2 regions of the Paenibacillus sp. P32E genome follow, and region 1 is predicted to be linked to the other one. Evidence: riboswitches for the same ligand, from Rfam matches in the RefSeq annotation. Region 1 holds a riboswitch; the other holds the start of a gene.
What was found. A riboswitch is a leader RNA that binds a small molecule or an ion and turns the genes downstream of it on or off. The one in region 1 is predicted to bind thiamine pyrophosphate.

Region 1 (12,488 bases):
GTGGAGCTTAACGCCCGTAGCCGCTCATTGATGAACTCAGGTGGTTTGCCAAGAAGCTCCTTTGCTTCCTTATGCCAGGTGTTCTCTAGTGCATTAATATTGTCATACTGTTTATATTTCTCCGGTGGCTGTTCCCGGGTCATTCCGTTGAAAAGGCTATACATTCCTATGGTTAACGGAACTACAACGGGAATTAACAGCAGTGCGGCTATAATAATCAGCAAGTAACGGGAGAGGAGCGAGCTGTGCAGGTTACGGAAACGGCTTTTTATCCTCATGCTCTTACCCGGTAGCCGATTCCCCGGACCGTCTCAATAATCTCCGGCGCGGCCGGATCAAGCTCCAGCTTCTCGCGCAGGTAGCGGATATGCACCATGAGAGTCTTGTCACCCTCCATATAGCTCTCTCCCCAGACCGCCTCATAGATCTGTTCCTTCGTCAGGATCTGGCCGAGATGGCGCAGCAAATACGAGAAAATCTGAAACTGCTTGCCGGTTAGCAGAATTTCCTTCCCGCTGTCCGCCTCTATAATCCGGTTGTCTCCTTCGTATACCATCAGATGCTTCAGCGTCAGCGGTATGGACATGGCTGCTCCCGTCCGTCTTAATAACACCTCAATCCGCGCGGCCAGCTCATCGGGGTGAAAAGGCTTGGTTAAATAATCATCAGCGAACTCCAGGCCCTGAAGCTTATCATCAATGGACGTGCGGGCAGAGAGCATCAGGATGGGCAGATTCGGAAAAGCCCGCTTCAGCCGCTGCCCGACGGTGAAGCCATCCAGACCCGGCAGCATGACATCGAGAATCGCCAGTTGGCAGCCTGCGGCTGCCTCTGCTGCACCCTCCCCGCTCTCCAGCCAGCGGACAGCATACCCCCGTTCCCTCAGATCCGCGGAAACTGCGATTCCGATGTCCCTGTCATCTTCAACATATAGCAGCGTAACACTCATTAGCTTCATATCCTTTCTCCTTCATCCGGCAAAACAAGTAGAAACGGCTTCGCCGTCCTTTTAAGGGACGGTATCCGTTTCAGCGAGAAATAGAAGGATGATTTATAGCGTAAAACATATAAATCCTTATATTCAAGAAATCCCCGGGGCAGCACAGAGAAACATCTGCGCACCCGAGGATGAATAAACTACCTATTATGCAATGTGTCCAAAACGGGCCGGCGGCTTGTCTGACGGTTTGCCCAGCAGATATCCCTGTCCAAGGTCCATGCCGATATCCCGGCAGAACAGAAACTCTTCCCGCCGCTCAATACCTTCAGCCAGCACCTTGGCTCCACAATCCCATGCCCGGTTCATGATATCCCGGATGATCAGCTGTTTCGCGTCATCCTGGTCACAGAAGCTGATTAGCCCGCGGTCAATTTTGACATAATCCGGCCTCAGGCTCGTCATAACCTCTACCGTGGAATGGCCGGCACCGACATCGTCCAGTGCAACCAGCAGGCCCTGTTTGCGATATTCGCTAAAAATATCCTGCAGATGAGGGATATTTGCAATCTTTTCCGTCTCCACGACCTCAAACACAAAGTCCCCCGGGATCTGGCCCAGACGTCTGATGGCTTCAAAGGTGTGAGTCAGACAATACTTAGGATTGTAGATGGAGGAGGGCAAAAAATTAACAAACCGCTTGATCCCCTTTGGCAGCAGCCTTGAGCTGGTCTCAATGGCCGATATGCGCGCAGCCCGGTCAAGAAAAGAATGAAATCCGGTCTGCCTGGCAATCTCAAACAGCTCGTAGGTTTTAAAAGATGCGCTCCCCGGAAGCGGCCGCAGCAAGAGCTCAAAGCCCACAATCACCTCATTGAAATCCACAATAGGCTGCATATGGCTGCAGAAATTGTGATTAGCAATGATGGCAATCAGATTCTCACTGGTAAATCTGACCTTCAGCTGCTCCAGCGTAAGCCACCGCTCCACCAACATCCGGGCAGTCCGGCCGTTAAGGCTTACCGACAATTCTAGACCCAACTCCTGCTGAAGCTGGTCCAGTCGTTCCAGAAGCCGCAAGAGTTCCTCACGGGATCCATATGTAATCTTACCTGCGTCTTGTACGCCTTCAACCGCGTAACCCTCAGCCTTTACAGCGGTAACGAGGGGAAGTGTGCATGGCCTGAATTTCAAATCCCCTTCGTCTTCCACCGGTTCAATGGGAGAACAGTCGATGCAGCTCATGGAATCCCCTCCACCCCTCATGATGTCGATACTGCTTATAAGGCAAAGTATAACATGATTTCCCATAGGCCAGCCATGGCTCCTGAGACAAAATCGCCCTCTGTTTTTCGAGTAAGATGTACGTGGACGCATACCTTGGACGACCCGCGAACAGAACTCTGTTCGGGCTGCTGTTGAACTGGAGGCAGGAGCTTTGAGGCTTGAGGCTTGAGGCTTGAGGCTTGAGGCTTGAGGCTTGAACAATGTCATGAAGTCCTTTAGGAACTGGAGCTAGGTGGAATAAGTAGAACTAAATAGGCTTTAACCCTGGCTACAAAAGGTTTAATGGGATTTTGTACACCTAATTCAAGCATAATCCTCCCATACGGCCGTTTTCAGTAGAATTAGTTTTACTTTTTCCCACATAGGGTACTCTATATGCCGAATAAGTTGGATTAGTGAACCTTTCTTTTTCCACTAAGAATGATAGTCCCCCCATCAGGTGTTTCCAATTTCAAACTATATAGTGGAGAGATCTTGAATGGGGCTTGCAAGTTCTACAACCCACCTGAGAACGCAAAGCAGCGATTCCCCAATAACGGCAGAATCGCTGCTTTGCGTTCTTCTTTTTCAAGTATCAACAAATAACTTTCCTACTTGCCGGAGACCGCCGCCGAGCCTTCCCAGACACCATGTTGCTGGTCCTTGCCCATATACTCTATCCGTGTCGGCTTCAGCTCCAGGATCACATAGTCGGGGTCATCCGGACCCTTGAACCATTTCTCCAGCTCTTTGTTCCATACTTTGGACCGCAGGCCCTCATCCTTGGTGACGGCAACGGTGGCTTCAATTTCAAGCACATCTTTGCCGCCGCCCTGTTCATATCCAAGCAGCAGAAAAGCATTCGGATTATCCTCAAGCTCCTCTACCTTATGCGTTTGGCGGTTGGTAGCCAAATAAATGTGAAGCCCGTCATGAAATACCGCCATATAACGCACCTTAGGCTTGTTGCCGGCTTCTATCGTGCCGAAGGATCCGAACTTGTTGTCATCCAGCACCTTGATGATCGTCTGCTCCAGCTCTCTGTTATCCATTGACGAAACAGCTCCTTTCTATTCATGTGAATATAAGTTTATATATCCACGTCCGCAGTTTGGATTTATGATAAAACCATTGCTTATAGTAGTGTACCCGTTCAGAGGGTATTGAATCCCGCGTCCAGCTATAAACTCATTACAGAAGGAGCTTCCTACTTGAAAAAATTGATCTGGATCGGCTGCCTCTCCTACTTTGTCATCGGACTGGCCCACGTGGTTATGGGCTCGATTCTTCCCGTTCTGCTGCAGCATTATGACCGCAATTACAGCTCCGGCGGCGAGCTGATCTTCAGTCAATTCGCCGGATTCCTGGCCGGCGTGCTAATCTCGCCGCTGCTGAACCGCCGCTTCGGCAAACGGGGTGGTCTGCTGATCGCCACCGGTCTGCTGGTATGTGCGGAAACCGCCTATGCTTTTCTCCCGCCATGGGGCTGGATGTATGTCATCGCCGTGGCCGCAGGCTTTGGCTTCGGCATGATTGAAGCCGTCATCGGCACCATCATTATAGCAGCTGTCACGGAGGGAACTGCAGTGGCCATGAGCCGGCTGGAGGTGCTGTTCGGCGTAGGCGCGCTCCTGATGCCGCTGGCTGCAAGCCCGCTGATTGCAGCCGGCTCCTGGAGGCTGGCCTTCCTGATCGTCGCGGCCTTTGCACTGATCTCTCTGCTGTTCTGGGCCAAGGGCGGATTCGGCCGCCTCCAGAGCGTACTCGACGAACGCCCCCCTCGCAGAGAACGGGGCGCTAAGCGCCTGCGTTCAAGAAAGCTTCCCTATAAAGGCAGGCAGTGGATACTGCTCAGCCTGTTCATAGTTTTCTTCTTTCTCTACGTCGGTACGGAGATGAGCCTCGTCAACTTCATGCCGGCGATCTTCATAACCAAACTCGGCATGGGTGACGCTTCGGCGGCCCTAACGGTCACCTTCTTCTGGCTGGCGATGTCTGCGGGACGGCTGTACGCCGGGGTTCTGGCTGAGCGGATCTCCTATCGGAGATATGTGCTGGCCAGTTGCTTCGCCACTGTACTGCTGCTGGCGATCTTCCCGCTCGCCTCGCAGCGCGTTGCTGCTTTTGCTGTACTAGCGCTGCTCGGTCTATGCATGTCAGGCATCTTCTCCATTGCGCTCGTCTTCTCCAGCAAGCTGCTGCCTGGAGCCGAGGAATCCACTCCCAGCATTATGATCGCTTCCGGCGGGATCGGCGGCGCGGTGCTGCCGCTTGCCACCGGCTGGTCCATGGATCATCTGCAGATCGCCCAGACCTCTGGACTGCTGGCCGCTTGTGCCGCTGTGCTGTTCCTGCTTAGCGTGGCAGCCTGGAAAATAGGGTAATATAATTCGTGTAATTATCCTTCGTGCAAGGGTGGGACCTATTCATGCCTGAACTTATCCCTATTGCTTCTGAACCAACACTTCATACCGCCCTGCTGCAGTTCATCTTCCCCTTCTCTATCAAGGACGGTGAAGATATGAAGCTGATCGAACATCTGACACAAGAAGGATTCACCCGGTTTTTTCTTGACAACAAAGAACTGGAGGACGCTTATTACGGCGAAGGCTACTCTGTTTCCCATGAAAAGATGGAGCGGAGCTACCTCCCGTTTGCCGCCCATGTGCTATTCCCCCGCGAGAAGGACAAGGATTCCTTCCGCCGCTTTTCCCGGGCCAACCATTTGCCCTGCAGGATGGATATGCCCGGACAGTCGGTTCATTTTCAAGTGCTCTCGACGGATGTATTCGTCTGCCCTTTTGAACTCGGTTTCCTGACGATCAGAGTCAGCATCGGGGAGAAGCATCTCCCCTTCAGCACCGTCCTTGAGTTCGCCGACCGTTTCCGGACACTGGAGGATGTATCTTTTCGGGACAAACTAACCTCCATCCACTGTCATGACCGTTCCTTTGATCAGGTGGAGGATTTTGTGTTCAGGAATGTAGTGGGCGGACTGGAGCCTTTTCTCGACCCTTCGGAAATCAATGGCGCCTATTTTGAAACTTTGCCGTTCTTTGTGGATGAGAGAATGCTGGTTCAGGCTTTTTACGGCTTTGACCGGCAGGAGGACAAGGAAAATGAGATTAGCGTGGAATTGCTGTACCGAGCTTCCCAGCTGGATGGTATGACCCTGGGAGGCAAGCCATACATCAGTGCCAGCGATCCTGGGTATATTCGGGACTATTGCGGGGAGCACTGTTATAGCCGCTGGGGGCCGGACACCTATTACATGACGAATGAGCAGACGTTCTGCTGCCTGAGCTTGGCTGAATCCGGGGTAGCCACCCAGCTCATTAATCAGATGTATGGAGAATATTATTACGGGCTGCTGCTGAGCATATTTCATAAAATCGTTCTGCTGAAGCTGGCCAACATCCACTCCCGGCTGCGCATTAACCATGATGTGGATGAAATTGAGAACCTGATCTTTATGATCAACAAGTTCTCGGCCAAATTTTATTTTCTGGAGCTCATTTCGCAGTCCCAGGGCCGGGAGATTTTTTTCCAGCTGCGCAAGGTCTACGGGAATGATGCCCTGTTCGATGAGGTCAAAATGACCTTGAATGACCTGTTTCAATACCAGGAGAAATTCCAGGCCAAACGGCGGGACACGCTGCTGATGATCCTGACGGTGTTCACAGTGGTGAGCGGTATTTATGGCATGAATCAGGTGATTGAGGACCTTAAAGGTAAGATTGACTGGAGCAAGATGCTGGAGTATTCCCCATTTGAATATCTGGCGCTGTTCGTTGCATTTACGGGGATCGCTGTCAGTATCGGCCTGAGCCTGAAGCAGCTGTGGAACGGAATCCGCAGCCGCCGCAGAAAAAGAAAAAGAGTTCAGGGATATGACTGACAAACCTATAAAAAAGAGAAGCCGCTGATCTACAGCAGGTTCTCGAGTTCCCGGCAGGCTTCCGCATACGCAGAGGCAAGCTTAGGCATCAGCAGCACCTTCAGCCAGACAATATAATTAATAAATAAAAGCGGGCTGTCCAGCGCCACACTTTGCGCCAGATACCGTAAATGATATAGTGAATCCTGTTTGGTTCTTGCCATTCCGGAAGGGCCGAATCTTTGCCGCAACTCGGGCTGGCGTTCATACTGACGCAAAGTGACTTCTTTAGCCAACTGTTCCGCTAGCACCTTCAGCCGTTCTCCGGCATTTTGCTGATCAGTGAGCATAGGGTCACTCCTTTTTTGAAACATAATTGTAAAGTATTAATCTTATTATATAACATATGGTAAGTCTACCCGGCGTGCCTGGCAGTGCCTGAGCGGATTGCTGGAATCCGGGGCCACTACTGGACAACCCCGAAGGGGACCGCTATAATACAGCGTAAGAACACAGCAACACCCATAACTTCATAGTACCAGGGGGGCTGGAATTGGCCGGCTGAGAGTGTATCCCACACAGATACTGACCCTTATACCTGATCTGGATAATGCCAGCGTAGGAATCACCACCCGCATTCAGCCTTTTTGGCTAAGCGGCTACCTAACGCAATTGCTGGCGTCCCGATCTTCGGGGCGCTTTTTTTGGTATGGACATCATCAGAGTTCGGAAGACTGGGTTAGCTGGAAGGAGAGAAGAATAGAAATGGGAGTCAAAAAAGCACTAATGCTCTGCATCAGCTGCATGCTGGTCATCGTCATGGCCGGGTGCGGCAGCAATACAGCCAATTCCGGCGGGAATAGCGCCGCTCCAGCCGGGGACAGCACCGCCGCGCCGGAAGCAACTGCAACAGGAACGGACGCGCCTAAGGAACTGACTAAGATCAAGGTCGCGCTGGACTGGACGCCGAATACGAACCATACCGGCCTCTATGCAGCCAAAGAGCTGGGATATTACAAGGAGGAAGGCCTGGATGTAGAAATTGTACAGCCGGGTGCGGCGGGAGCCGACACGATGGTCACCTCAGGCGAAGCCGCTTTTGGCATCAGTGCCCAGGAGGCGCTCACTCTGGCCCGTCTGCAGGATGTGCCGCTCGTCTCGATCGCCGCCATCATCCAGCATAATACCTCAGGGTTTGCCGCCCCGAAGGACCGCAATATCAAGACACCAAAGGATTTCGAAGGCAAAACCTACGGCGGCTGGGGTTCCCCGGCTGAAGAAGCTGCCATGAAGGCGATCATGGACCCTGAAGGCGGCGATGTTAAAAAGGTGAAGCTGGTCAATATCGGCGAAGCTGATTTCTTCACCGCCGTGAAACGTGACATCGATTTTGCCTGGATATTCTACGCCTGGACCGGTATTGAAGCCGAGCTGCGCGGTGAACCGCTGGACATGCTGTATTTGAAGGATTACGCGCCTCAGCTGGATTACTACACCCCGGTGCTGACCACGAGCGAGAAGGAAATCGCTGAGCATCCGGAGCTGGTGAAGGCGTTCCTTGCAGCTACCTCCAAAGGTTATCAATATGCGATCGACAAGCCGGAAGAAGCTGCCGCCATCCTCTCGAAGGCTGTGCCGGATCTGGATCCCAAGCTCGTCCTGGCCAGCCAGAAATGGCTCAGCCCGAAATATAAGGACGATGCCTCCAGATGGGGAGAGCAGAAAGCCGAGGTCTGGAAGAATTACGCCGACTGGATGTACGGTCTGAAGCTGCTGGACAAACCACTGGATACCGCTTCAGCGTTCACGAATGAATATCTGCCGGAGAACAAGTAGTCTTACACTGCAAGTTTTACAATACCCAACCTGAAAGGATCTGATTGATATGGCAAACACCCTGCTCAGCATTCAAGTCATTCCTAAAACTCCGAATAACGAGGATTCTATTCCTTATGTGGATAAGGCCATTGAGGTCATTCAGCAATCCGGCGTGAAGCACCAGGTGAATCCGCTCGAAACCACGATGGAGGGCGAACTCAGCGATTTGCTTGAGGTGGTACGCCAAATGCATGAAGCACTGATCGCAGCGGGTAGCCCCAGCGTCATCTCACAAATCAAGATCGCCCATAACCCCAGCGGAATCAGCATGGATAAGCTGACGGAAAAATACCGGCCGTGAGATCGTACTGGAACCAAATCTGGCCGCCCCTTGTGGCGGTCATCTTTTTTCTGGGCGTATGGCAATTGGCGGTTTCCGTACTTCATGTCCCTTCCTGGATGCTGCCAAGCCCCGGCGATATCGCCCGCGAATCCCGGGGTAATGCTTCCGGCATTTGGGCACATACGGCTGCTACGCTGCGGCTGACCCTAATCGGCTTCCCGATTGGTACAGGTGTGGGCCTGATTGTAGCTCTATTGCTGCATTTGGTGCCTTGGCTGAAAAGAGCGCTGTATCCGCTGCTGATTCTCAGCCAGAATGTACCCTCCATCGCCCTCGGGCCGCTGCTGATTATCTGGTTCGGGTTCGGACTGCTGCCCAAAATCGTACTCATCACACTCGTCTGCTTCTTCCCGGTTGCCGTTGCCGCCATGGGCGGGCTGGCCCAAAGCGACCGGATCATGATGAACTATATGAAAATGGCTGGGGCTAGCAAGTGGCAGATCTTCTCAAAGCTAGAGCTGCCCGGTTCTCTGCCAGCCCTGTTCTCCGGCCTTAAGATCTCCGCAACCTATGCAGTAATGGGCGCTGTGGTTGCCGAGTGGATCGGCGCAGACAAGGGCATTGGCTATTACATGCTGCTGCAGAAGGCCTCCTACCGCACAGACCGGATGTTCGTTGCCATCGTAATTATTGTTCTTCTTAGTCTGGTGCTGTTTGCCCTGATCGCACTTCTGGAGAAGTGGCTGGTTCGCTGGAAGCCGCGCAAGACCTCTTGATACTTAAGCTTTCTGGAAAGGAGGATGAATCATTTTGTTAGCAGGCCATCCTAACTTGAACACCTTGGAACAGGCTTCCTCCGCGTACATGCCGGGAGCTAAAGGCGCGCATCCCGCCCTGAATGTAGACGGCGTATCCAAAGCTTTCTTCCACCGCCGCCGTGAGACCCGCGTGCTCGACAATGTATCTCTAACGGTTGAGCCCCAGGAATTCGTCTCCATTGTCGGCCCTTCCGGCTGCGGCAAAAGCACCCTGTTCCACATCATCGGCGGCTTGGAGCTGCCCGATGCCGGAACGGTAAACATGGGCGGTAAGAACGTCACCGGGCAGCGTGGAGAGATCAGCTATATGCCTCAGCAGCCTGCACTGTTCCCGTGGCGGACCATCGAGGACAACGTCCTGCTCGCCGGTGAGCTGAAAGGCGAACCCAAGGCCGAAGCACGGGCAGCCGCCCGCCACTGGCTGGACAAAGTCGGCTTGGGCGGGTTCGAACGCGCCTATCCGCATATGCTGTCGGGCGGTATGCAGCAGCGGGCAGCCTTCCTTCGGGCGCTGCTCGCGCCGCAGGAGTTAATGCTGCTGGACGAGCCGTTCAGCGCGCTGGATGCGCTGACCCGTGAGCAGATGCAGCGCTGGCTGCTGGAGCTGTGGGAAGAAAACCGCCGTTCTGTACTATTCATTACCCATAATATCGAGGAAGCACTCCTTCTCTCCAGCCGTATTTATGTTTTCTCGGGACGGCCCGGCTCCGTCCTGCATATCGTTGATGTTCCCTTCCCGCGTCCGCGGCGCGGGGAAATAACCGATTCTCTGGAATTTCTACAGCTCAGACGCGAGCTGTCGGAATGGATGCGCGAGGAGCAGGCCAGGACTGCCCGGTAAGCGCAGCGTTACAGGCTGCGTCCACGCAACATGCCAGGCCGCATCCACGTAGCATGCCGGGCCGCATCTACGCAGCATGCCTGGTAGCATCCATTCGCAGCTTGCCGGGCCACGTTCCATCGCAGCATGCCGGGTCGCATCCATTCGCAGCTTGCCGGCCGCATCCATTCGCAGCTTGCCGGGCCGCGTCCATTCGTGGCGTACCGGGAGTATTCCATTCACAGCATGCCCGGCCGCATTTCATTCGCAGCACGCGGGCCAACTTGCGTTTCACCCGTTTGAAATGCATTGGCTGTCTTTACTCTACTACAACAAATAAGCCCGGCCCCCTATGATGAGGGGCCGGGCCTATTGAATATGTTCCGTTGAAAATTAGTGGGAAATTGTACACCTATTTCTGCGCATAACAAGCATAGAGTGCGCTTATTTGGAAAAAGTATACCTATTTCAGCGTTCAAGCCCAGTCTAGGACCCCGTGGCCAGAATTAAGTGTACAAAATCCCACTAAACCCTGAAAACGCTGAAATCCCGCCAGATTAAGGGTATAAATTCCACTAACCCTTTAGATTCGCCTACTGCCTGCTTTCCGTTGTTCCTTTGGCTACCCAGCCACTTAGCCACTCAGCTACTCAGCCACTCAGCCACCCAGCTACTCAGCACTCAGCCACTTTTAGTATGCCTAACAATCACAGCTGAACTTCCATTTCATTCTACTGCAGCACAGCTGAGCTTCCACTTCATTCGCAGCATATCTGGACTACAATTGAAGCACGCCTTCCTTCTACATCCAGCCCTTCTCCTCTGCCAGCCGCACGGCTTCGATCCGGCTTTTCACTTCCAGCTTGTTCAGAATTTCCGATATGTAATTGCGGACGGTGCCGTAGGAAAGGTGCAGCGTAGCGGCAATTTCCCCCGCACTCTGGCCGGCACCCGCCAGCTTCAGGATCTCCTGTTCCCGGGAAGACAGCGGATTCTCTTCCCGCAGGCTGCCGAAGACCAGCTCGGGAGACACTTCCCGGTGTCCGGCCATCACCCGGCGGATCGCATCCGCCAGCTTATCCACCGGCTCGTCCTTCAGCAGATAACCTTGAATGCCAGCCTTCACGCCCCGCTCAAAATAGCCCGGACGGGCAAAGGTAGTCAGGATAATGATTTTGGTGGCGCAGCCCTTAGCTTTCAGCGTTTCTGCGACCTCCAGCCCGCTTTTATAAGGCATCTCTATGTCCATCAGGCATACATCCGGCTGAAGTCGTTCAATCACTGCAAGCGCCTCTGCTCCGTCTCCGGCTTCCCCCGCCACTTCAATATCGTCCTCCAGATCCAGCAGCGAAGCCATGGCCCCGCGCAGCAGGCGCTGATCTTCGGCAATCACGATGCGTATCATGCGGTCACTCCATCCTTTCTTTCCTTGACTACTCTCGGGACAACTGCCGTCAAGACAGCCCCCCGCTCTGCTCCCGAACGCAGCGTAATCGATCCATCAATCAGCGACAGCCGTTCGGCCATCCCTTTGATCCCGTTGCCTTCGCTCCGCCCCCGGCCTTCCGGGTCCCGGCTATGCAGACCAACCCCATTATCTTCAATGGTAATCTGGACGTCCCCCTCTGCCATGGCAATGGCAATCCGGCACCAGTCTGCTTCACTGTGCTTCACAATATTGGTCACCGCTTCCTTGATGCAGAGACTCAGAATATTCTGCGTCAGGTCGGATACACCCTCCAGTACCGTATCCCCCTCGATCTCCAGGACAATCTCTGCAGTGCGCAGCATCTCCCCTACTTCAGCCAGCTCTTCAGCCACGGATATGGCACGCATCTCCGATACCAGCTCACGGACCTGGCGCAGCGCAGCGCGTGAAATCCGCTGGATCTCTCTCGCTTCGGCCTGTGTACGAACGGTATCCTTGGCCGCAAGCTTTTCCACCAGTTGGCTCTTGAGGGTAATCAGCGACAGCGTATGCCCCAGCGTATCATGCAGATCCCGGGCGATCCGCATCCGTTCCTCACGTTTGACCAGCTCCTTGATGACCTCATTCGCCTGATCCAGCTCCCTTTCGAGCATTCTCTTGCGGTACAGCGAGCGGATACCGAACGGGGAGACCAGCATAATAATCATGAAAGGGTACAGGAACACCAGATCCCCTATAGCCATCCCCCAGGTAGCCATAATTAACGGAACAAGCACCATAGCTGCAAAAGCAGAATAAGCCATTTTGAAGTGTTTATCCTTCGTGTACCAGCCGATAAAATTTGACGTAAAGAAGCCCATAAACAGATCATAAGGCGTATAAGCTACACTCAAAATCACAATAATCAGCACCTGCAGAGCCAGCCACAAGGTAAAGTTTCTGCCCGTGACCCAATAGAGCTGACGGTAGGTCACGACGAACAAGGCCAGCATTACTGCACCCAGCACCAGCTTAATTCCATGCTCCTCCTGAAGATTGATGACCGGAAACAATAAGTACAGGAGCCACATATAAGGGAAAAAGCCGAATCTTTGCGGAAACAACCGGAACTGCCTGCGCGTCATTATGGATTACACCGCTTCCTGTTTTTTTCGGATATAGACCGATAGTATCATAAAGA
Region 2 (12,488 bases), on a different contig from region 1:
AGAGGTTGTGAAGCTGAATGGTTCCATTGAGCTTGCACCGCTAATCGGTCTTGCAGACCGTATTGTTGATATGGTGGAGACCGGCCAGACGCTGAAGGACAATGGGCTGGTGGAGATGAAGAGCATCTTCGAGATTACGAGCCGTCTTGTGGCCAACCGAGTAAGCTACCGGATGAAGAACGAAGAAATTCAGCAACTATGCGACCGCCTGCAGGCGGTTATCACCCGACCGGGAGCGGCAACGGGCGGAGTAGAGCGCTAAGGATGTAAAAGGGGGAAGCAGCGGTGAAGGTTCAATCGAGCAAGGAATTTAAGCTTCAGCGTGAAGTGGAATACGGAACGCCTGAACAGAATAAGGCCGTGAAGGAAATTGTGGCTGATATCAAAAAAGAAGGCGACGCGGCACTGCTCCGCTATACGGAGCGGTTCGACGGCGCTGCGCTTACTGCAGCACAGCTGCGGGTAACGGCAGAGGAGCTCCAGGCTGCATACGGCAGGGTGGAGGAGTCCTTTGTAACGGCGATCCGCGCCGCTGCAGCGAATATCCGGGCGTTTCATGCCCGGCAGAAACGTAATTCCTGGATGGATCTGCAGCCGGACGGCACGATCCTGGGCCAGATCATCCGCCCCCTGAAGCGAGTGGGCGTATACGTGCCCGGCGGCAAGGCGGCATACCCGTCCTCGGTGCTGATGAACGTAATTCCGGCTCAGATTGCCGGAGTGCCGGAGATTGTGATGGTCACTCCGCCGTCGACCGGCGGCACGGAGGGCATCGATCCTTACATTCTCGTTGCCGCCGCAGAAGCTGGCGTGAACGAGATCTACCGCGTGGGCGGCGCGCAGGCGATCGCGGCACTGGCCTTCGGCACGGAGTCTATCGTGCCGGTCGATAAGATCTGCGGGCCAGGGAACATCTACGTGGCCCTGGCCAAACGCGAGGTCTACGGCGCTGTCGATATCGACAGCATCGCCGGACCGAGCGAGATCGTCGTGCTCGCCGACGATACCGCTGAGGCCGCCTACGTCGCGGCCGACCTGCTCTCGCAGGCCGAGCATGACGAGATGGCCTCGGCCATCCTGGTTACGTCATCGCAGCGCTTGGCGGAGGCCGTTGCTGCCGAAGTAGAACGGCAGCTACGTGAGCTTCCGCGCGAGGCCATCGCGCGCGCTTCCGTGGACAACTACGGCGCGATCATCGTCGTGGAGTCGCTGGCGGAAGGGATCTCCGTTGTGAACCGGCTAGCGCCAGAGCATCTGGAGATTGTAACAGAGGACCCGATGGGTCTGCTCGGCAGCATCGAGAATGCCGGAGCGATCTTCCTGGGCCCGTACAGCTCGGAGCCGGTCGGCGATTATTTTGCCGGCCCGAATCATATTATTCCGACCAATGGCACAGCACGGTTCTCGTCGCCGGTGGATGTGGATGATTTCATTAAGAAATCAAGCCTGATCTATTACAGCAAGGAAGCGCTGCTGAAGGACGGGGCAACGATTATTGAGCTGGCCCGCCGCGAGGGGCTGGAAGGCCATGCGCGTGCAATAGAGGTCAGACTGCAGAACGAAGCGAAGGGTGGAGACGGAAATGGAAAATAATAACAAGGCCCAGGACGTGCGCCAGGCGGGACTTAGCCGCAAAACAAATGAAACGGATATCAAGCTCACTCTGGCCGTGGACGGCAGCGGGGTTTCGGAGCTGGAGACGGATGTCCCGTTTCTGAATCATATGCTGGATTTATTCACAAAGCATGGCCAGTTTGATCTGTCCGTGCAGGCGCGGGGCGATATTGACATTGACGATCACCACACCGTGGAGGACATCGGCATTTGTCTGGGACAGGCGCTTCGTGAGGCCCTGGGCGACAAAAAAGGCATCAAGCGCTACGCGAGTGTCTTTATCCCTATGGATGAGGCACTGGCTCAGGTAGTTATCGATATTAGCAACCGCCCTCATTTTGAGTATCGTGCTGCATATCCATCGCAACAGGTTGGAAGCTTTTCCACAGAACTGGTGCATGAATTTCTGTGGAAATTCGCACTGGAGGCGCGGATTACACTGCATGTAATCGTGCACTATGGCTCGAATACCCACCACATGATCGAGGCGATATTCAAAGCGCTGGGCCGCGCGCTGGATGAAGCGACGATGATTGACCCGCGCGTGAAGGGTGTGCCTTCCACGAAGGGAGTGCTGTAGAATGACCGTTGCAATCGTCGATTACGGCATGGGCAATCTGCATAGTGTCAGCAAGGCGGTGGAACGACTCGGGTATAAAAGTCTTGTGACGGGTGAGGCCGGGGAGATTCTGGCTGCCGATAGCGTCATTTTGCCGGGCGTTGGTGCGTTTGGCGATGCGATGGAGCATCTGAAGGAGAACGGACTGGATGCTGTGGTCCGTGAAGCCGCATCTTCTGGACAGCCGCTGCTGGGGATATGCCTTGGAATGCAGCTGCTGTTCACCAGCGGCGAAGAATACGGCACTCATGAAGGGCTTGATCTTCTGCCTGGCTCGGTGGTCCGTTTTGCACCTCGTGAGGGCTACAAAGTCCCGCATATGGGTTGGAACAAGCTGGATTTCCTACAGCCGCAGAGTCCGTTGTTCGCGGGACTTGAAGCAGGGCATGTATATTTTGTACACTCTTTCCATGCTGTCATGGAACAGCAGGGCGATTTGCTCGCGATCACAGATTACGGTCATCCGGTTACAGCTATTGTGGGCCGGGAGAATGTATTTGGTATGCAGTTTCATCCGGAGAAGAGTGGAGAGCTAGGAATGAGGCTACTGGGCAATTTCTTGCAACTGAAGGGTACGCGGGTATAAGCCCGCTATATATAATGAACTTAAGAATCTCTATATGACTATTGACTATATTGTAGCGAAAGTGGGAGCGCCTCATGTCTTCTTTTATCGTATATCCGGCGATTGATATCCGGGACGGAAAATGCGTCAGACTACAGCAGGGGGATTACAACCAGGAAACCATATACAATGACAGCCCGCTGAAGGTAGCCAAATCTTGGGAAGAGCAGGGCGGGAAATTTATTCATCTCGTGGATTTGGATGGAGCCAAGGCCGGACATCCGGTAAATGACGCCATCATCGGAGCTATTGCCAAAAATGCGGGTGTTCCCGTCCAGGTAGGCGGAGGCCTCCGTACAATTGCGGATGTGGAAAAACTGCTGGGACTCGGCGTCAGCCGTGTCATTATCGGTACAGCCGCTATCAACGATCATGCCTTCACAGTGGCTGTGCTCGCCAAATACGGCGACAAAGTGGCGATTGGGATTGATGCCCGTGGCGGCTATGTTGCCACTCACGGCTGGCTGAACACCTCTGAGGTTCGTGCAGAGGATCTGGCCAAGGAGCTGGCAGCCAAAGGCGCTGAAACGTTCATTTACACCGACATCTCACGCGACGGTATGATGCAGGGTCCGAACATCGAGGGCATCGTGTCCATGGCCGCTACCAGCGGTAAAACCGTGATCGCCTCAGGCGGCGTTACAAGTCTGGACGACCTGCTGCGTCTTAACGTACATAGTGGTAGCGGAGTCGGCGGTGCGATAGTCGGCAAAGCGCTATACACTGGCAATATTGATCTTACCAAGGCTTTGCAGGCTCTAAACGAGAAGTAGAATGACCGACAGGCTTTAGCTGCACGAATGCAGTTTGAGCTCGATTCCAAGTTTAGTTCATCTTATGGTTATTCTTTACGCAGGCGGTTCGAAGCCGCCGTCCCGTGAGGGGCCAGAACGTGGAACACGAAAGTTGTTTAAGGTCTAAGGTTTAAAGTTTAAGGTTTAAGTTTAAGGTTTTGCCCTTGCAGGTGCAACGACGTAGAAGCGGCCCCGCAGGGGTAAGCGCTCATTAGCCATAATTGCCCGGGAGCTTAGGCCCCTGCCCACGCCAGCCATCCGGGTGTCCAGAGGGCCGGGGCCCTTGGGGTCCCCCTTGGCTAAGGGGGATTTAGGGGGATCGAAAAGGTTGGATCGTAAAAGGTTTTCACTCGAAAACTATGGAAAGGGGTTAGTTCATGTTAGCCAAACGCATCATTCCCTGTCTGGATGTTAAAGACGGGCGGGTAGTCAAAGGCGTGAACTTTGTGAATCTGCGCGATGCCGGTGATCCGGTGGAGCTGGCGGCATTGTATGACCGGGAAGGCGCCGATGAGCTTGTATTTCTGGATATTTCCGCCTCTGTGGAAGGCCGGGCAACGATGGTTGAAGTCGTGCGGCAGACCGCAGGTGAAATTGCCATCCCCTTTACAGTGGGCGGAGGGATCTCTACTCCGGAGGATATGAAGCGCATCCTGCGCGCGGGTGCGGACAAAATCGGTATCAATACAGCGGCGGTCAATAATCCGCAGCTCATTCTCGAAGGGGCCCGGCGCTTCGGAGCCCAGTGTATTGTAGTGGCGATGGATGCCAAATACAATGAGGCTTGGGGCGAATGGGAAGTATATACGCACGGCGGGCGCAAGCCTACGGGAATCCGTGCGTTGACTTGGGCCAAGGAGGCGGAGAAGCTGGGAGCAGGCGAGATTCTGCTGACCAGCATGGATGCGGACGGCACGAAGGACGGCTTCGATCTGAAGCTGACTGCTGCGGTGAGTGACCTGCTTACCATTCCCGTGATTGCATCTGGGGGAGCAGGGAAGACGGAGCATTTTTATGATGTATTTACGGAAGGTAAAGCCGACGCTGGACTAGCGGCGACGATTTTTCACTATAAAGAAATCGCCATTCATGATTTGAAGGCAGATCTGAAGCAAAAAGGGGTAGAGATCCGATGAGCGAAGCAGAGCAATTAACAGCCCAGAGCCAACAGGAAGTATTAGAGGGCATCCGCTGGAATGAAGCTGGACTGCTCCCTGCTGTAGTGCAGGATGCGAACAGTCTGGAAGTACTAATGGTTGCCTATATGAATAAAGAATCCCTACAGCTCTCGCTGGCGAGCGGACAGACCTGGTTCTGGAGCCGGTCGCGCAGCGAACTGTGGCATAAAGGGGGGACCTCCGGCAATACCCAGGCTATTACTTCCATCCATTATGACTGCGACAGCGACACTCTGCTGTTGAAGGTTGTACCGGAAGGGCCAGCTTGCCATACAGGGGAGACCTCCTGTTTCTTCCGCGAGCTCCCGCTGAGCCATCCGGCAGCAGCAGGCAGCGTTAAGGAACCAACTGCCGCGACTGCCTCGCAGGGGCTGAGCGACTGTGAGCGTTTTGCCGTTCTCGGGGAGCTGGAGCGGGTGATTGCCGAGCGGGAAGCAGAACGGCCGGAAGGTGCATATACAACCTACCTGTTCGATAAAGGTGTTGATAAAATTCTGAAAAAAGTGGGCGAAGAGGCCTCGGAAACGATCATCGCCGCCAAAAATAAAGACAATGCCGAGCTGCGCCTTGAAGTCAGCGATTTGATCTACCATCTGCTGGTGCTGCTGCAGGAGCGCAAGCTTCCGCTGGATGAGATTATGGAGGAACTGAGCGCCCGCCATGAACGGCCGCGCCGTGATTAGGAAGGAGCCTTCAGCATGCGTATTGATTACCATACCCACCATGAGCGCTGTGGACATGCAGTAGGTACCCTTGAACAGTATGTGCAGCGGGGGGTTGAACTGGGGCTGGAGCAGCTCGGTTTGTCTGATCACCTGCCGCTTCTTCATGTAGACCCGGATACCTACTATCCAGAGATGGCGATGCCGTTATCCGAGCTTCCCCGCTATGTGGACGAATGTCTGAACCTTAAGGAGCGTTATCGCGGAAGGATTGAGCTGCGTGTAGGACTGGAAGCCGATTATATCGAGGGCTACGAGGAGCAGATCCGTGAGCTTTTGGCACCGTATCCCTGGGACTATTTGATCGGTTCGGTGCATTTTCTCGGAGAATGGGACATTACGGATTTTCGCCAGACGCAGGGCTGGGAAGGTCAAGATGTGATGGAGGTTTACCGCCGGTATTATGATGCTGTACGGAAGTCGGCGTTATCGGGATTATATGATATTATAGGACATATGGATGTTATCAAACGGTTTGGCTACGGTCCACAGACACCAGAGGGCAAGGCAAAGGTGCGGGCGATGGAGCTGGAGGCGCTCAGTGCGATAGCGGGCAGCGGCATAGCGATGGAGCTTAATGCATCAGGGCTTACCAAGCCCTGCGCAGAGATGTTTCCTGCTGAGCATGTGCTGCAGCAGGCTTTGACGCTGGGCATACCGCTCACCCTGGGCTCTGATGCCCATGATCCAATGAAGCTGGGGGACGGCTTGCAGGAAGCCCGCAGCATGCTGTGGCACACCGGTTTCCGCGAATTGGCTGTGTTTGAGGGTCGCGTCCGTACATTGGTTCCGTTTGAACTATAAATTTTGATCCCCAGGAGGGTACTATGCATCATCATCAATTGCGTATTTTTTCCGGTTCGTCGAATCCGAAGCTGGCCGCTGATATTGCGGAGCGTCTGGGCGCACCGCTGGGCCAGATTAAGCTGACCCGCTTCAAGAGCGGCGAGATTTATGTGCATTATGAAGAGAGCATCCGGAACTGTGACGTATTTTTGGTGCAATCCCTCGCTCACCCCATTAATGAGCTGTTCGTAGAGCTACTGGTCATGATTGATGCGGCTAAGCGGGCGTCGGCAAGAACGGTGAATATTATTGTGCCTTACTACGGCTATGCCAGACAGGAGCGCAAATCCGCGCCGCGCGAGCCGATATCGGCCAAGATGGTAGCGGATGTGCTTACAACCGCCGGAGCTACCCGTGTGATTACGATTGATCTGCATGCGGCGGCTATTCAAGGCTTTTTCAACATCCCGGTCGATCACTTGACAGCACTTGATCTGATCAGCGGGTATCTGAAGGTAAAAGGCTTGTCCGACCTGGTTGTGGTATCTCCGGATGCAGGCCGTGCCTCCATGGCAGAGAAGCTGGCCAGCCGTCTGGACTCACCATTTGCTATTATGATCAAGAAGCGCCCGGCTCACAATGAATCGGTGATTACGCATGTGATTGGAGATGTAGAGGGACGGACGCCTATCATTATCGAGGACTTGATCGATACAGGTACAACGATTGTGAATGTGGTGGAAGGCCTGAAGGAGCGCGGGGCGAAGAACAGCATCGTTTGTGCAACTCATGGACTCTTTTCGGGAGATGCACTAAGCCGTATGGTCCACCCCAATATAGATGAAATTGTCGTTACCGATTCCATTGCGCTGCCGGATGATCATTCCAGCCGGTTCACTGTGCTCTCCGTAGCACCTATGCTGGCTGAAGCCACACGCATTATTATTGAAGGCGGTTCTATTGATAAGCTGTTCAGAGACGCGGGGATTTAATTCCTGCGTCTTTTTCATATTAGGACAAGAGACAATCCAGACTTAACAATCAGGGGGCTTGAATAGTTTTTTGAAGCTTTTTCCTCCTGAAGAGTCCCTTCCAATCTTGAGAATCCCCCTGTCACATGTGGTATACTGTGTGAAGACAGTCGGGACCAAAAATGGAAACGACGGCACTTAGGTGGGAGTCCGGGCAGGTGTATGCTGCCGCTCTCCTATTTTTCGTGAGGATAAGGAAGCTTACAAAGGGAGGTGCCTTGCTTCCATGATTGAGAGAACTTCAGAGAATAACGCGGTGAATGGTAACGTGATTCCCGTCACTCTGGATGCCAATTTTTTCTTTGAAAGAGCCGTACGGTCATTGGACCGCTTTCAATATGATAAGGCATTGAAGAATTTTCGCAAAGCTGTTGAATATGAGCCGGAAAACCCGGTGAATCATTGCAATATGGCGGGTATATTATCCGAGATGGGGAAATACAAGGATTCCAACGACATCTTGACTCATGTTCTGGATGAGATTGATCCTACTATGACAGAGTGCCACTTCTATATGGCTAATAACTACGCTAATATGGAAAACTTTGAAGAGGCGGAGCGCAGTCTTGTGACCTATCTGCAAGAGGATGCAAGCGGTGAGTTTCTGGCCGAGTCCGAAGAGCTGATGGAACTGCTGCAGTATGAGCTGGACCGGCCCGCTCCGCTAGTCCGGATCCGCAGCCGGGAAGGTGTGGTGGAGCATGACAGAGCCCGGAGTCTTTTGGAGGAAGGCAAATTCCCGCAAGCGGTCAAGCTGCTTGAAGAGATTGTCCAGAACATTCCGGACTTCCTGGCGGCACATAACAATCTGGCTCTTGCCTATTTCTATATGGGCCGCTTCGCCAAAGCCAAGGAATGTCTTGGCGAAGTGCTGAAGCAGGACCCGGGCAACCTGCATGCGCTCTGCAATATGGCGATTTTCCTGCAATATGCTGGCGATCAGGACCAGCTTGCGGGATTGGTGCGTATGCTTGAGGCGACAGTGCCTTTTCATCAGGAGCATGTATTCAAAATGGCGACAACGATGGGCATATTGGGCAAGCACCAAACTGCATATGGACATTTCCGCCGTCTGCTGAAGGATGAAGAGGTCGGCGGTGATGCCGGCTTGTACCATTATTGCGCGGCGGCGGCCAGCAATAGCGGGCTTCATACTGAGGCTATACGCTGCTGGCAGATGGCTTCCAGGCTGGACCCGGAATCAGCAGTGCCGAAATTTTTTCTGTCCCAGATGCAGCAGGCACAATCAGAGGGCAGGCCGCTGCCTCCGGTAAGCTATAATTATCAGCTGCCTTTTCAAGAGCAGCTGAAGCAGTGGAAGAACAATACGGACAGCTTCACGGAAGAAGTACAGAATAATCCGCTGCTGCGCGCTTCGTTCTTCTGGGCGCTGCGCTACGGTGATGCTAGTACGAAGCTCCAGGTGACAGAAGCGCTGCGCTGGATTGAGGACGATGAAATATCCGATGTTCTGAAGGGAGTTTCGGAACAGGAACCGCTGCAGGAGGCTGCGCTTCTCAGTCTGCAGCGGCTGATCGGCGGTAGTCCGGAGGAAAGTGTAGTCCAGAGGGCGGCTCAGGAACCGGTTGTGTCAAGCCATAAAGGGCCGCCAGAGTGGAAGGAAGACTGGCAGCGAGTTATAGATCATATGGCTGCTGTGATGGACCGGAGATTGGATGCCGCCCAGAAGAGAGATGCCGAGCTCCTCTGGAAGCAGTTCATAGCCCGCCTCTATCCGGATGTACCCTTGTTCCGGCATGCAGAGGGCTGGTGTGCGGCTCTGGAATATCTAACCGCCAAGCTTCATGGTCATCCGGTTACTTACCGCGAGGCTGCACAGCATTACGGCGTTTCCGTCTCCATGGTAAGCCGGTACGCACGGCGTATTCATCAAGCATGCGGGTTAACGCAGGACGGGGCGGCAGCAGACATTTTGCCGCCATTTACGGAAAATATCTGACCCTAAGGAGGACTTGCTAATGTACAAAACAATTGTAATCGGAACAGGTCCGGCAGGATTAACTGCTGCGATTTACCTGGCACGTGCCAATCTCAGCCCCCTTGTTATTGAAGGACTGCAGCCAGGAGGACAATTGACTACGACGACAGAGGTAGAGAACTTTCCTGGTTTTCCTGAAGGTATTCTAGGTCCGGATCTGATGGATAACATGCGCAAGCAGGCAGAACGCTTTGGGGCTCAATTTAAGAATGGCTGGGTGGATTCTGTGGATTTCTCGCAGCGCCCTTTCAAAGTAACCGTGGATGGTCTGGGTGTACTGGAAGCAGAGTCGGTGATTATATCGACCGGTGCTTCGGCGAGGTACCTGGGCATACCGGGAGAGCAGGAGAATGTCGGACGCGGGGTAAGTACCTGTGCAACCTGCGACGGTTTCTTTTTCCGTGGTAAAAAGATTGTCGTGGTCGGCGGCGGCGACTCCGCGATGGAGGAAGCCAGCTTCCTCACGCGATTCGCTTCCAGTGTAACTCTGGTCCACCGCCGTCCGGAACTTCGCGCTTCGAAGATTATGCAGGACCGGGCGCGGGAGAACAGCAAAGTAGCTTGGGCCCTGAACCGCACACCGCTTGAAGTGACCATCGGGGATACCGGGGTGAAGGGACTTACCGTCCGTAACAATGATACGGGTCTTGAGGAGCTCGTGGAAGCAGATGGCGTATTTGTCGCTATCGGCCACACACCGAATACCGCGTTCCTGGGCGGTCAGATAACTACGGATGCCAACGGCTACATCGTTGTGAATCCGGGGACAACCGAAACCAACATTCCCGGCGTGTTCGCTTGTGGGGATGTTCAGGATACCCGTTACCGGCAGGCGATTTCGGCTGCAGGAACCGGCTGCATGGCTGCTATGGATGCTGAGAAATATCTGGAAGGCGCTATGGTACATGACTGGAGCGAAGCGCTGGATAAGTAACCACAATGCTGGTTAAACAAATTTTTTGATTGACAATAAATACCTGCTAAAGTAGATTGTATTTAATTAGATAAGATACCCACTAGGGGAGCCTGAATAGGCTGAGACGGGGAAATTGAATTCCCGGACCCTTGAACCTGATCTGGATCATACCAGCGTAGGAAAGTGGAGCCGGACCTTTTTTGAGCACAGCCTTATTGGGCTGTTCATGAATAAAGCCGCTCCAGGTGGAGCGGCTTTTTGCTGCGTGCTGATCTTATCTGAATGGCTCACAGAGCGATGAGGAGGAGATAAAAATGTCAGATTCATCAAAAAAGGAACAAATCGATCTGTCGGGATTTCCCGCAAGCCGTAAGGTGTATGTAGAAGGCTCGCGTCCCGATATTCAGGTTCCGATGCGTGAAATCCGTCTTAGCCGGACCGAAGGTGTTGCGGGGGAAGAGGACAATGCACCGCTTCGTGTCTATGATACCAGTGGTATTTACACTGATGCCGCTGAAGATACCAATGTTCGGAAAGGGTTGCCTCCGCACCGCTTAAGCTGGATTGCGGAGCGCGGGGATTCAGTGGAGTACGCCGGGAGAACCGCTCAGCCCAGAGACTCCCGATTAGCTGCAGACCGGACGTCGGCAGAAGGGTTCGCCGGCTTGCGGCGGAATCCTTTAAGAGCACGTGAGAGCTGCAATGTTACCCAACTGCATTATGCGCGGCAGGGGATGATTACGCCGGAAATGGAGTATATCGCGATTCGCGAGAATACCCGGCCTGAATTTGTAAGGGATGAGGTCGCTGCCGGACGGGCCATTATCCCGGCTAATATCAACCATCCTGAGAGTGAGCCGATGATCATCGGCCGTAACTTCCTGGTTAAGATCAACGCGAACATTGGGAATTCCTCCGTGACTTCTTCCATTGAAGAGGAAGTGGAGAAGATGAGATGGGCGACCCGCTGGGGTGCCGATACGATTATGGATCTTTCCACTGGTACAAAAATTCATGCCACCCGCGAATGGATTATCCGCAACTCACCAGTACCGATCGGCACAGTGCCGGTCTATCAGGCGCTGGAGAAGGTAAAAGGAATAGCCGAGGATCTGACCTGGGAGCTATATCGCGACACGCTGATTGAACAGGCGGAGCAAGGCGTGGATTACTTTACCATTCATGCCGGGGTGCTGAAGCAGTATATCCCGCTTACTGCCGGAAGAATGACCGGAATTGTGTCCCGAGGCGGCTCCATCATGGCGGCCTGGTGCCTTGCACATCAGCAAGAGAACTTTTTATATACACATTTTGAAGAAATCTGTGAGATTATGAAGACTTATGATGTGGCCTTTTCCTTGGGAGACGGACTGCGCCCGGGCTCCATCGCCGATGCCAATGATGAGGCTCAGTTCGCTGAGCTGGAGACACTTGGGGAGCTGACAGCCATGGCCTGGAAACACGATGTTCAGGTGATGGTCGAAGGTCCGGGGCATGTGCCGATGCACAAGATCAAGGAAAATATGGACAAGCAGCTCGAGCTCTGCCAGGAAGCCCCTTTCTACACCCTGGGTCCGTTAACCACGGATATTGCCCCGGGTTATGACCATATTACTTCGGCGATTGGGGCGGCGATGATCGGCTGGTTCGGGACAGCGATGCTGTGCTATGTTACGCCCAAGGAGCATCTGGGTCTGCCTAATAAGAATGACGTGCGCGAAGGAGTTATCACCTACAAAATCGCTGCTCATGCTGCAGATCTGGCCAAAGGCCACCCGGGTGCCCAGGATCGGGACAATGCATTGTCCAAGGCTCGGTTCGAGTTCCGCTGGCGTGACCAGTTCCATCTGTCGCTCGACCCTGAGCGGGCGCTGGAGTACCATGATGAGACGCTTCCAGCCGAGGGTGCCAAAACAGCGCATTTCTGCTCCATGTGCGGTCCCAAATTCTGCAGCATGCGCATTTCGCACGATATCCGCAATTCGTCCAGACTGAGCCAAATGCTATAACCGGAACGGACTTTATAAAAGGCTGTTTCTTCTGCTGTAACAGGCGGAGGAAACAGCCTTTTTTTATATCCATAAGTTGGCATACAGGCATGATGGTAACAAAAACGGGGCCAATTCATTTCTGCTTTGCAATGAATAGTTGCAGGTATATAAGTTTCTAATTTAGTGACTGCAATCACTCTTTGGCCCCGTACC

Region 2: linked by a shared signal. The riboswitch ahead of thiC (phosphomethylpyrimidine synthase ThiC) and the one ahead of A3848_RS20295 (ABC transporter substrate-binding protein) in region 1 are both predicted to bind thiamine pyrophosphate.

What each region holds. Positions count from the first base shown of each region.
Region 1 covers NZ_LVYY01000024.1:103,861-116,348, reverse strand. The annotation lists gene A3848_RS20330 (HAMP domain-containing sensor histidine kinase) at 1-278, opposite strand, end outside; gene A3848_RS20325 (response regulator transcription factor) at 275-949, opposite strand; gene A3848_RS20320 (EAL domain-containing protein) at 1,145-2,182, opposite strand; gene A3848_RS20315 (pyridoxamine 5'-phosphate oxidase family protein) at 2,815-3,255, opposite strand; gene A3848_RS20310 (MFS transporter) at 3,415-4,587, shown strand; gene A3848_RS20305 (hypothetical protein) at 4,632-6,101, shown strand; gene A3848_RS20300 (hypothetical protein) at 6,131-6,430, opposite strand; TPP riboswitch at 6,611-6,722, shown strand; gene A3848_RS20295 (ABC transporter substrate-binding protein) at 6,846-7,916, shown strand; gene A3848_RS20290 (thiamine-binding protein) at 7,966-8,259, shown strand; gene A3848_RS20285 (ABC transporter permease) at 8,256-9,017, shown strand; gene A3848_RS20280 (ABC transporter ATP-binding protein) at 9,106-9,900, shown strand; gene A3848_RS31840 (hypothetical protein) at 9,968-10,189, opposite strand; gene A3848_RS20275 (response regulator transcription factor) at 10,682-11,284, opposite strand; gene A3848_RS20270 (sensor histidine kinase) at 11,281-12,432, opposite strand; gene A3848_RS20265 (ABC transporter permease) at 12,439-12,488, opposite strand, start outside.
Region 2 covers NZ_LVYY01000077.1:14,302-26,789, forward strand. The annotation lists gene hisG (ATP phosphoribosyltransferase) at 1-262, shown strand, start outside; gene hisD (histidinol dehydrogenase) at 286-1,593, shown strand; gene hisB (imidazoleglycerol-phosphate dehydratase HisB) at 1,583-2,194, shown strand; gene hisH (imidazole glycerol phosphate synthase subunit HisH) at 2,196-2,819, shown strand; gene hisA (1-(5-phosphoribosyl)-5-[(5-phosphoribosylamino)methylideneamino]imidazole-4-carboxamide isomerase) at 2,894-3,631, shown strand; gene hisF (imidazole glycerol phosphate synthase subunit HisF) at 4,030-4,788, shown strand; gene hisIE (bifunctional phosphoribosyl-AMP cyclohydrolase/phosphoribosyl-ATP diphosphatase HisIE) at 4,785-5,513, shown strand; gene hisJ (histidinol-phosphatase HisJ) at 5,529-6,356, shown strand; gene A3848_RS30130 (ribose-phosphate diphosphokinase) at 6,380-7,330, shown strand; gene A3848_RS30135 (tetratricopeptide repeat protein) at 7,596-9,329, shown strand; gene trxB (thioredoxin-disulfide reductase) at 9,349-10,302, shown strand; TPP riboswitch at 10,377-10,483, shown strand; gene thiC (phosphomethylpyrimidine synthase ThiC) at 10,599-12,293, shown strand.